Regions from separate parts of the Streptomyces sp. SAS_270 genome, predicted to be linked through region 2. Evidence: riboswitches for the same ligand, from Rfam matches in the RefSeq annotation. Region 2 holds a riboswitch; each other region holds the start of a gene.

Region 1 (3,250 bases), on a different contig from region 2:
GGTCCGTTCGTGCCGCGGCTTGTCGAGGACCTCGGAGGGCGGGCCCTGCTCGATGATCTTGCCGCCGTCGATGAAGACGACCCGGTCGGCGATCTCGCGGGCGAAGCCGATCTCGTGGGTGACGATGACGAGGGTGGTGCCGCTGGTCGCCAGGTCCTTGATGACGGCGAGGACCTCGCCGACCAGTTCGGGGTCGAGGGCGGAGGTGGGCTCGTCGAAGAGGATGACGCCGGGGCGTAGGGCGAGGGCGCGGGCGATGGCGACGCGCTGCTGCTGGCCGCCGGAGAGCTGGCGCGGGTAGGCGCCGGTCTTGTCGGCGAGGCCGACGCGGCCGAGCAGTTCGCGGGCGAGCTCCTGGGACTCGGACTTGCTGAGCCTGCCGGTGGCAACGGGGGCGGCGGCCACGTTGTCCAGGACGGTCAGGTGCGGGAAGAGGTTGAAGTTCTGGAAGACGAAGCCGATGCGGCCGCGCTGGGTGAGGATGGCCCGCTCGCTCAGCTCCTTGAGCTGCTCGCCGTGCCGCTTCACGCCGATCGGTTCGCCGTTGATGCTGACGTAGCCGATCTCGGGCTTCTCCAGGTGGTTGATGACCCGCAGCAGGGTGGACTTGCCGGAGCCGGACGGGCCGAGGATGACGGTGACCTCGCCGGGGCGGACGGTCAGGTCGACGCCGTCCAGCACTCGGTGAGTGCCGTACCACTTGTGCACGTCGTGGACCTCGACGGTGGCGGCCTCGGCGTCCGCCAGGGCTTCGAGCGTCTTGGCGGTCATACGGCGGCCTCCCGGCGGATGCGGGCCCGCAGGTCGGTGAGACCGGTGCGGAGCTTCTGCAACGGGGTCGGCGGCAGGGCGCGGGTGGCACCGCGGGCGTAGTACCGCTCGACGTAGAACTGGACGACGGAGACGACGCTGGTCAGGATCAGATACCAGACGGTGACGACCAGCAGCAGCGGCACGATGTCGCCGGGGTAGGTGGAGCCCATGGTCTGCGCGGAGCCGAACAGGTCGAGCAGGGAGACGTAGAAGACCAGCGAGGTGCCCTTGATCAGGCCGATGAGCTGGTTGACGTAGTTCGGGACGATGGACCGCAGGGCCTGCGGAAAGACGATCCTGCGGAACTGGTAGCCCTTGGGCAGGCCGAGCGCAGCCGCCGCCTCGTGCTGGCCCTGGTCGACGGAGAGGATGCCGCCGCGGACGACCTCGGCCGCGTAGGCGGCCTCGTTGAGGCTGAGGCCGATGACGGCGACGACCATGTCGGTGGCGAGTCTCGACTCGTCGAAGGAGAAGAAGGCCGGCCCGAAGGGAACACCGATACTCACCGTCTTGTACAGGGCACTGAAGTTGTAGAGGAAGATCAGCACCACGATAAGCGGGACGGAGCGCAGCGCCCACACGTAGGTCCAGCTGACCGCGCGCAGCACGGGGCTCTTCGACAGCCGGGCCAGGGCGAGCACGATGCCGCCGATCAGGCCCAACACCGCGCTGTACGCGGCGACTTCGAGGGTGATCACGAGGCCGTCGAGGATGGTGGGCCGCAGGAACCAGTAGCTCCAGCGGTCCCACTGGTAGAAGGGGTTGGTGACCAGTCCGTGCACGAACTGGGCGATCAGGACCAGGACGACCGCGGTGGCGATCCAGCGCCCTGGCCGCCGCAGCGGCAGAACGCGCTGGGCAGTGAGGGCTTTCGACGGTTCGTCGGCGGTCGGCGCCTCGGGACGGGTGATGGTGGCACCAGGGGGTTCACTCATGGTGGGCTCCGGCTGGGTGGGTACACCCGGGAAGCGCGGCGGCATGCGGGGGCGCACACGACGGCGAGGTACCGGGGGCGGGGAGGACAACGGCACACCGCAGAGGCGGTGTTCGTCAGGGAGTGCGGGGGCTGCGGGGAGGTGTCAGCCCCGACAGCGGGCACAGCCCGGTGCGGTACACAGTGCGCTGTTCACGCGGAGCAGATCGACAGCGCGATCGGCGACGAACACGTTCGCGTACGACCGCACGCAGCCCTGGGAGCGGCGTGCGGCCGTCCTGGGAGCTGCGTACATGGCGTCACCGTCACTGTTCCGGCCCTGTGGGCCTCGCGCTTACCGAAACTTCTTCGGTCCGGTCGTCACCTGGGGCACCCCACCGCGGTGCGAGGGTTGCCGGTCAGCTAGCCAGGGCTTGTCGCTGACGCTCATGACCGTTCTGAGCCGTAGTTAAGACAATTGCCTGAACGAATGTCAACGCCGGTCCACCAGGTGGAACGGCTAACGGGCTGAGTGTGCCGCCCAGTCCAGGATCTGGACGGCTGCACCGGCGGCCTCCAGGCCATGGCAGCGGGCGTGGTGACGGCGTTCGATGCCCCCGAGGTCAAGGTGGCCGCCGAAGGCCGGATGCGCGGCCATGCGGCGGGCGTAGGCCCACAGGGTCGGATGGTCGGCGATGCGCTGGACGGCACAGGCGTCGAGGTGGTTGCGGTGCACCGTGTCGAGTTGGACCAGCGCGACCCACAACTCGACGTCAGCGGCGGTGATTTCGTCGCTGATCAGGTACGTACGTCCTTCGAGCCAGCGTTCCAGGGCGCCGAGCGTTTCCAGCAGCGTGGTCAGTTCCACGTCACGTTCCACCGGCCCGCCACCGGCCGATCCCGCGCGCTGTGCGGCCTGTTCGATGCCCTGCGCGCACATCCGCTCGACCGCCTCGATCTCCGACTCCGCGCCGCACGGGTAGAGCGAGAGACGGTCACCGCCGAAGCGGCGGTCGAGGTCGCGCATGATGTCCGGGGCATAGGTGCTGACGATCCGTCCGGACCAGTCGTCGCTGAGCACCGGCGCGACGGCCGGACCGGTGTAGCGGTGGGCGCTGGCCTCGTACAGCGACCGCAAGGCCGAGTGGCCGCCCTCGGGACTGTCGGGGACGGCCGGCAGGAAGGTGGCCGGACAGACGGTGTCCAGGCCGAGCAGGCTGTGGGTGATGGCGATGCGCAGGCCGTCGGGACAGGCGGTCGACAGATGGAGGCGGTAGCGGCCCGGAACTGCGTAGTGGCCGCTGCGTGCGTCCCGGCCGATGCGGCCCCGGAAGACGGGCGCGGCTCGGTCGGAGGCGTGGGCGGCCAGCGGTGTCACGGTCATGACTCTCCCCGGGAGCGGGCGCGGACGTACGCGCGGCGGAAGCGACGTCGGTTGAGGGAGCGGGGCTCATCCGTGCGCGCCGGAGGCGTGAGCCCCGCTCGCGGGGCGCCACCGGCACAGGATGGGCGCGGCTCAGCCCT
Region 2 (3,250 bases):
CCGCAGGAAGTCCGCGTCCGCGCCCAGCCCGTGCACCCCGACCCGGGTGCCGCCGAGCCCGCCCACGAGCGCGTCCGCGCAGGCGGTGAACGCGTCCGCCCAGCGCCGCGTCAGGAAGCCGAGCCGGTCCGCGCCCAGCATGCCGCGCAGCACCTGCTCGGCGATGTCGTCGGGGAGCATGCGGAAGTAGTCGACCGGCGCCCAAGGGGTGTGGGAGAAGTGACCGATCCTGAGGTCGGGGCGCAGTTCGCGCAGCATCCCGGGGACCAGCGTCAGGTGGTAGTCCTGCACGAGCACCGCCGCGCCCTCGGCCGCCTCGTCGGCCAGCGCCTCGGCGAACGCCCGGTTGTACGTCTCGTACGACGCCCACTGCCGCCGGAACTCCGCGTCGAAGACGGGCTCCAGCGGCGTCTGGTACAGCAGGTGGTGGACGAACCACAGCACCGAGTTCGCGATGCCGTTGTACGCGTCCGCGTGCACGTCGGCGTCGATGTCCAGCATCCGTACGCCGTCCTCGCCGACCCCGCGCCGCACCGCCTCGCGGTCCCCGTCACCGAGAGCCGAGCACACCCACAGGGCGCCCGCGTCCGGCCCGATCGCCGAGAGCCCGGAGACCAGCCCGCCCCCACCGCGCCTGGGGGTGAGTTCCCCGGTCTCGTCCAGCGAGTACGAGACCGGGCCCCGGTTGGACGCGACGAGAATCCGATGAGCACCGTGCGCAGAAGCCATACGCCTCAACCTAGCCCGGCTCGGAAACGCTCAAACGTACGGAAGCGGTACGGCAGGACGTATACAACCGCCCGATCACGCCACTCTGCGTGACTGGTACTCCGCGATGTCCGCCATCGGCGGCCGCTCCTCGGTGTCGACCGAGTGCGTGCGCGGCTCGAAGCCTTCCCTGCCCCGCTCGAACTGGGTGAGGGACGGGCGGATCAGATGCCCGCGGGCCAGCCGCAGCTGCGCCGTGCGGTAGATCGCGGCGGCCATGCGGCCCAGCGCCTGTCCGTCCTGGTGGCGGTGCTTGCGCACACCCACGTCCACCTGGGCCAGCGCGTCCAACCCCACCAGATGCAGCGCGTCGACCAGCATGCCCAGCTCCACCCCGTACCCGACGGGGAACGGCAGCTGTTCCAGCAGGGAGCGGCGGGCGGCGTACTCCCCGCCGAGCGGCTGGACGAAGCCGGCCAGCTGCGGCCAGTGCATGTTCAGCAGCGGGCGCGCCATGAGTTCCGTGACCCGGCCGCCCTGACCTGCGGCAGAGCCCAGCGGACGGTCGTACATCGCCTTGACGAGGTCCACGCCGGGCTCGGTGAGCAGCGGCCCGACGATCCCCGACACGAAGTCCGACGAGAACTCCTTCAGGTCCGCGTCGATGAAGCAGACGATGTCCCCACCGGTCACCAGCAGCGACCGCCACAGGACCTCGCCCTTGCCGGGCACGGCCGGAATGCGCGGGAGTATCTCGTCCCGGTGCACCACCCGGGCCCCCGCGGCGGCGGCGACCGCGGAGGTGCGGTCCGTCGAGCCGGAGTCGACGACGACGATCTCGTCGACGAGGGGCACCTGGTGCATCAGGTCATGGCGGATGACGGCGACGATCTCACCGACCGTCTCCTCCTCGTTCAGCGCGGGCAGCACGACGCTCACCGAGGAGTTCGTGGCGCGCTTCGCGGCGACGAGCCGGTGCAGCGGGCGGTCGGAAACGGACCAGGAGCGGGTACTCAGCCACCGCTCGACTTCTTCCAGCACAGTCTGCGGCTCCTCACTGTCTGACCCCATGATCCCTCGACCATGTGATCCATCTCGCGGTTCGGACGACTATCTCAACTGTCCTGGCCTTCGGTTACAGTCTTGAACAACGCGGATGACCATCGCATGTCGGGGGTCGCCACCGCGTAGCAGAGATCAACAATCGAATACCGCTCATCCAGAGGGGCAGAGGGATACGGCCCGTTGAAGCCCCGGCAACCCTCCAGTCGGTTCTCGTACGACATGCACGTCATCGACGTCGTCGCAGCGAGGCTCCCGACTAGGGAAGGTGCCAAATCCGTCTCACGGCGAAGTGCGCCGTGAGGAAGATGAGGAGAAAGGGCCTCGCCTCCATGGCTGCGCAGACTGATGTAGACACCACGATCACCACTGCAGGCACCACGAACTCCGTCGATCTGGGTCCCGCCGCGGCGCTCTCCTGCCGCGAGTGCGGACACCGTGTGCCCCTCGGCCCGGTCTTCGCCTGCGAGGAGTGTTTCGGCCCCCTCGAGATCGCGTACGACTTCTCGGCCTACGACACCGAAGAACTCCGCAAGCGTATCGAGGCCGGCCCCGCGAACATCTGGCGCTACGCGCCGCTGCTTCCCGTCCCGGCCGACGTGGCGGAGAAGCCGAACATCAACCCGGGCTGGACCAAGCTCGTCCAGGCCGACAACCTGGCCCGCGAGCTGGGCGTCGACGCCGGCAAGCTGTTCGTGAAGGACGACTCCGGCAACCCGACGCACTCCTTCAAGGACCGCGTCGTCGCGCAGGCCATCGAGGCGGCGCGCGCGTTCGACTTCACCACCCTCTCCTGCTCCTCCACGGGCAACCTGGCCGGCGCCGTCGGCGCCGCCGCCGCCCGGGCCGGTTTCCGCTCCTGCGTGTTCATCCCGCACGACCTGGAGCAGGGCAAGGTCGTCATGGCCGCGATCTACGGCGGCGAGCTCGTCGGCATCGAGGGCAACTACGACGACGTGAACCGCTTCTGCTCCGAGCTGATCGGCGACCCGGCCGGCGAGGGCTGGGGCTTCGTCAACGTCAACCTGCGCCCGTACTACGCGGAGGGCAGCAAGACCCTGGCGTACGAGATCTGCGAGCAGCTCGGCTGGCAGCTGCCCGACCAGCTCGTGGTGCCCATCGCCTCCGGCTCCCAGCTCACGAAGATCGACAAGGGGCTGCAGGAGCTGATCAAGCTCGGCCTCGTCGAGGACAAGCCGTACAAGATCTTCGGCGCCCAGGCCGAGGGCTGCTCGCCGGTGTCCGTCGCCTACAAGGCCGGCCACGACGTCGTACGCCCGCAGAAGCCGAACACCATCGCCAAGTCGCTCGCCATCGGCAACCCGGCCGACGGGCCGTACGTGCTCGACATCGCGCGCCGTACCGGCGGTGCGGTGGAGGATGTGAACGACGAGCAGGTCGTGGACGCGATCAAGCTGCTCGCGCGGACGGAGGGCATCTTCGCCGAGACGGCGGGTGGCGTGACGGTGGGTGTCGCGAA
Region 3 (3,250 bases), on a different contig from region 2:
CACCGCCTCACAAAGGCTCAGACCGCCGGCACGCAGCGCCCGCCCTCGGTCCGGTACTGCCACCGCGCACCGTCGCGGACCAGCTCCTTCACCGCGCGCACGAAACGCTCCACGTGCTCGTCGGGCGTACCGGCACCGAAGCTGACGCGGATGGCGTTGAGGGACTTCTCCCCGGGCGCCGCCTCGGGGGCACCGCACTCGCCCTGGGTCCCGGGGTCGCTGCCCAGCAGGGTGCGGACCAGCGGGTGCGCGCAGAACAGGCCGTCGCGGACGCCGATGCCGTACTCGGCGGAGAGCGCGGCGGCGAAGTGCGAGCTGTTCCAGCCCTCGACGACGAAGGAGAGGACACCGACGCGCGGGGCGTCGTCGCCGAACAGCGAGAGCACACGCACCTCGGGGACCTCGGCGAGGCCCTCGCGGACCGTGTCGATCAGCTGCTGCTCGCGGGCGACCAGTGTGTCGAAGCCGGCCTCGGTCAGGGCCTTGCAGGCCGACGCGATGGAGTAGACGCCGATGACGTTCGGGGAACCGGCCTCGTGGCGGGCGGCCGTGTCGTGCCACTCGACGTCCACTCCCCCGTCCTCGCGCCGCGCGACCTTGCGGCTGGCGCCGCCGCCCGCGAGGTACGGCTCGGCAGCACGCAGCCAGTCGGAGCGGCCGGCGAGGACGCCGGAGCCGAAGGGCGCGTACAGCTTGTGCCCGGAGAAGGCGACCCAGTCGACGTCGAGGTCCTGCACGGACACCGGGTGGTGCGGGGCGAGCTGCGCGGCGTCCAGGACGATGCGGGAGCCGTGCGCGTGGGCGGCGGCGGCCAGCTCACGCACCGGCCACAGCTCACCGGTGACGTTCGAGGCGCCGGTGACGCAGACGAGGGCCGGGCCGTAGGGGTCGCGGTCGGCGAGGGCGCGCTCCAGGGTGGCGACGGCCTCGCCGGGGGTGCGCGGGGCGTTCAGGTAAGTCACCCGGGCGTCCCGCCAGGGCAGCAGCGAGGCGTGGTGCTCGGTCTCGAAGACGAAGACCTGGCAGTCGGCCGGGAGAGCGGCGGCGAGCAGGTTGAGGGAGTCGGTGGTGGACCGGGTGAAGACGACCTGGTCGTCCTCACGACAGTCCAGGAACTCGGCGACGGTCACGCGGGCGTTCTCGAACAGGTCGGTGGACAGCTGCGAGAGGTACCCGGCGCCACGGTGCACGCTGCCGTAGTAGGGGGCGTACGCGGCGACGTCGTCCCACACCCGCTGGAGTGCCGGGGCGCTGGCCGCGTAGTCGAGGGCGGCGTAGGTGACCTCGCCACCGGTGACGAGCGGGACGGTCACATCCCGGCCCAGAACGGGCAGAGGGGTACAAAGGGTCTGGTCGGCGGCAGCGGTGGAGACAGACATGGCGAACTCCCGTGAGAGGCAGGCGCGGGGGTCTGGGGGTATCCCCCAGAAAGGCACAGCGCTGCGCGAGCACCCGTCGACGGGTATGGCTCAGCGCAGGAGGAGGTGAAAAGAAGGGTGCGGAAAAGGGGCTTCGAAAAGCCCTATCGCATTCGCTTGCTCACGAGACTGCTCCCTTGAGGACCAGGACCCCAGGGATGCGCCACTCGAAATGAGTGCGCAGGGGTCCGCGCTTGCCGTAGACCTCGCTGCCTACGGCCTGGTCTTCACCCGGGGCACCCCGCCACGGACGGAGGGTTGCCGGACAGTCGGCCGGGGCCTCATGACTGTCGCTCATGACCTGGTACAGCATCTTGCCACACGATCTTCGACGCGCAAGGCGCAGTCCAGGATCCGGACTGCGCCTCGCGTCACATCACGTACGGCTCAGGCGTTGCTGGCCGCCACCCACCGCTCCAGGACCCGCTTGGCGGCCCCGGAGTCGATGGCCTCGGCCGCCTTCTCCATTCCGGCGCGCAGCTGGTCCGCGAGGGTTCCGTCGCCCGGCGAGAGAGCCACCAGCGCGGCCGCCGAGTTCAGCAGCACCGCGTCCCGTACGGGGCCGGTCTCGCCGTTCAGCAGCCGTCGGGCGACCTCCGCGTTGTACGAGGGGTCGCCGCCGCCGAGCGCCTCGACGGGGACGAGGGCGAGGCCGGTGTCGCGCGGGTCGAAGGACTCCTCGCGCACCTTGCCGTCCCTGACTACCCAGACGTGGGAGGTGGCGGTGGTCGTCAGCTCGTCCAGGCCGTCGTCACCCCGGAAGACGAGCGAGGAGTTGCCGCGCTCGGCGAGGACGCCGGCCACGATGGGCGCCATACGGGGGTCCGCGACGCCGACGGCCTGCGCCTTCACCCGGGCGGGGTTGGTGAGCGGGCCAAGGGCGTTGAACGTCGTACGGATGCCCAACTGGCCGCGTGCGGCGGCCACATGACGCAGCGCCGGATGGAACTTCACGGCGAAGCAGAAGGTGATCCCGGCCTCCTCGGCGACCTCGGCGACCCGCTTCACGCTCAGGTTCAGGTTGACGCCGAGCTTCTCCAGTACGTCGGAGGAGCCGGACGCGGAGGACGCGGCGCGGTTGCCGTGCTTGACGACCTTGGCGCCCGTGCCGGCCACGACGATCGCCGACATGGTGGAGATGTTGACGGTCTTTGCGCCGTCGCCCCCCGTTCCGACGATGTCGACGGTCTCGCCCGGCACCTCGATCACGTTCGCGTGCTCGTACATCGTCCGGACGAGCCCGGTGATCTCCTCGACGGTCTCGCCCTTGGCGCGCAGCGCGACCATGAAGCCGGCGATCTGGGCGTCGGTCGCCTCACCGCGCAGGATGCGGTCCATCGCCCAGGCGGTGTGGTCCGCGCTCTGGTCACGGCCGTCGAGGAGGCCGTTCAGCACCTCGGGCCAGGAACGGCCCGCCGCGATATCGCCTCCAGCGGGGGTCACAGCACTCATTGCCGCTCCTGGGTTCGTAGACACGTACAAGCTGGGTCCACCCTATCCAGGGCCGCGGACGGCAAAGAGCCCCGTCCATGAACTGGACGGGGCTCCTGCCGTGGCGATCAGTACCGCTGGGCGGGGATCAGTGGTGGCCGTGGCCGCTCGTGATCTCCTTGTACTCCTCGACGGTGGGCTTGGGGATCTGGTTGTTCTCCCCGTAGTAGCCCTTGCTGAGCTTGGCGCGCAGCTTCTGCGTGCCGCTCACCTTGCGCTCGACACCGTTCTCGTCGACCGTCGGGCCGATCTCGGCGGGCCGGTACTGCTCGTGCGCGGTGAGGGTGTGCAGCGCGTCCTGGCTGAGCGGCTCGTGGATCTCGACGAACTCACCGTGCGGC

What was found. Region 2 has a riboswitch for S-adenosylmethionine ahead of thrC (threonine synthase). Riboswitches for the same ligand answer to the same signal wherever they lie in the genome.
Region 1: it holds a riboswitch for S-adenosylmethionine, as region 2 does, so the genes downstream of both, ACN6LB_RS39545 (amino acid ABC transporter permease) here and thrC (threonine synthase) in region 2, are expected to answer to the same signal.
Region 3: it holds a riboswitch for S-adenosylmethionine, as region 2 does, so the genes downstream of both, ACN6LB_RS11870 (aminotransferase class V-fold PLP-dependent enzyme) here and thrC (threonine synthase) in region 2, are expected to answer to the same signal.

The regions. Positions count from the first base shown of each region.
Region 1 is NZ_JBMNDS010000094.1:34,353-37,602, reverse strand. It holds gene ACN6LB_RS39550 (amino acid ABC transporter ATP-binding protein) at 1-771, opposite strand, end outside; gene ACN6LB_RS39545 (amino acid ABC transporter permease) at 768-1,748, opposite strand; SAM riboswitch class IV at 2,073-2,181, opposite strand; gene ACN6LB_RS39540 (glutathione S-transferase C-terminal domain-containing protein) at 2,247-3,110, opposite strand; gene ACN6LB_RS39535 (putative leader peptide) at 3,243-3,250, opposite strand, start outside.
Region 2 is NZ_JBMNDS010000001.1:141,741-144,990, forward strand. It holds gene ACN6LB_RS00745 (alpha,alpha-trehalose-phosphate synthase (UDP-forming)) at 1-729, opposite strand, end outside; gene ACN6LB_RS00750 (glucosyl-3-phosphoglycerate synthase) at 805-1,749, opposite strand; SAM riboswitch class I at 1,921-2,085, shown strand; gene thrC (threonine synthase) at 2,103-3,250, shown strand, end outside.
Region 3 is NZ_JBMNDS010000013.1:59,562-62,811, reverse strand. It holds gene ACN6LB_RS11870 (aminotransferase class V-fold PLP-dependent enzyme) at 18-1,379, opposite strand; SAM riboswitch class IV at 1,604-1,720, opposite strand; gene trpD (anthranilate phosphoribosyltransferase) at 1,806-2,870, opposite strand; gene qcrB (cytochrome bc1 complex cytochrome b subunit) at 2,998-3,250, opposite strand, start outside.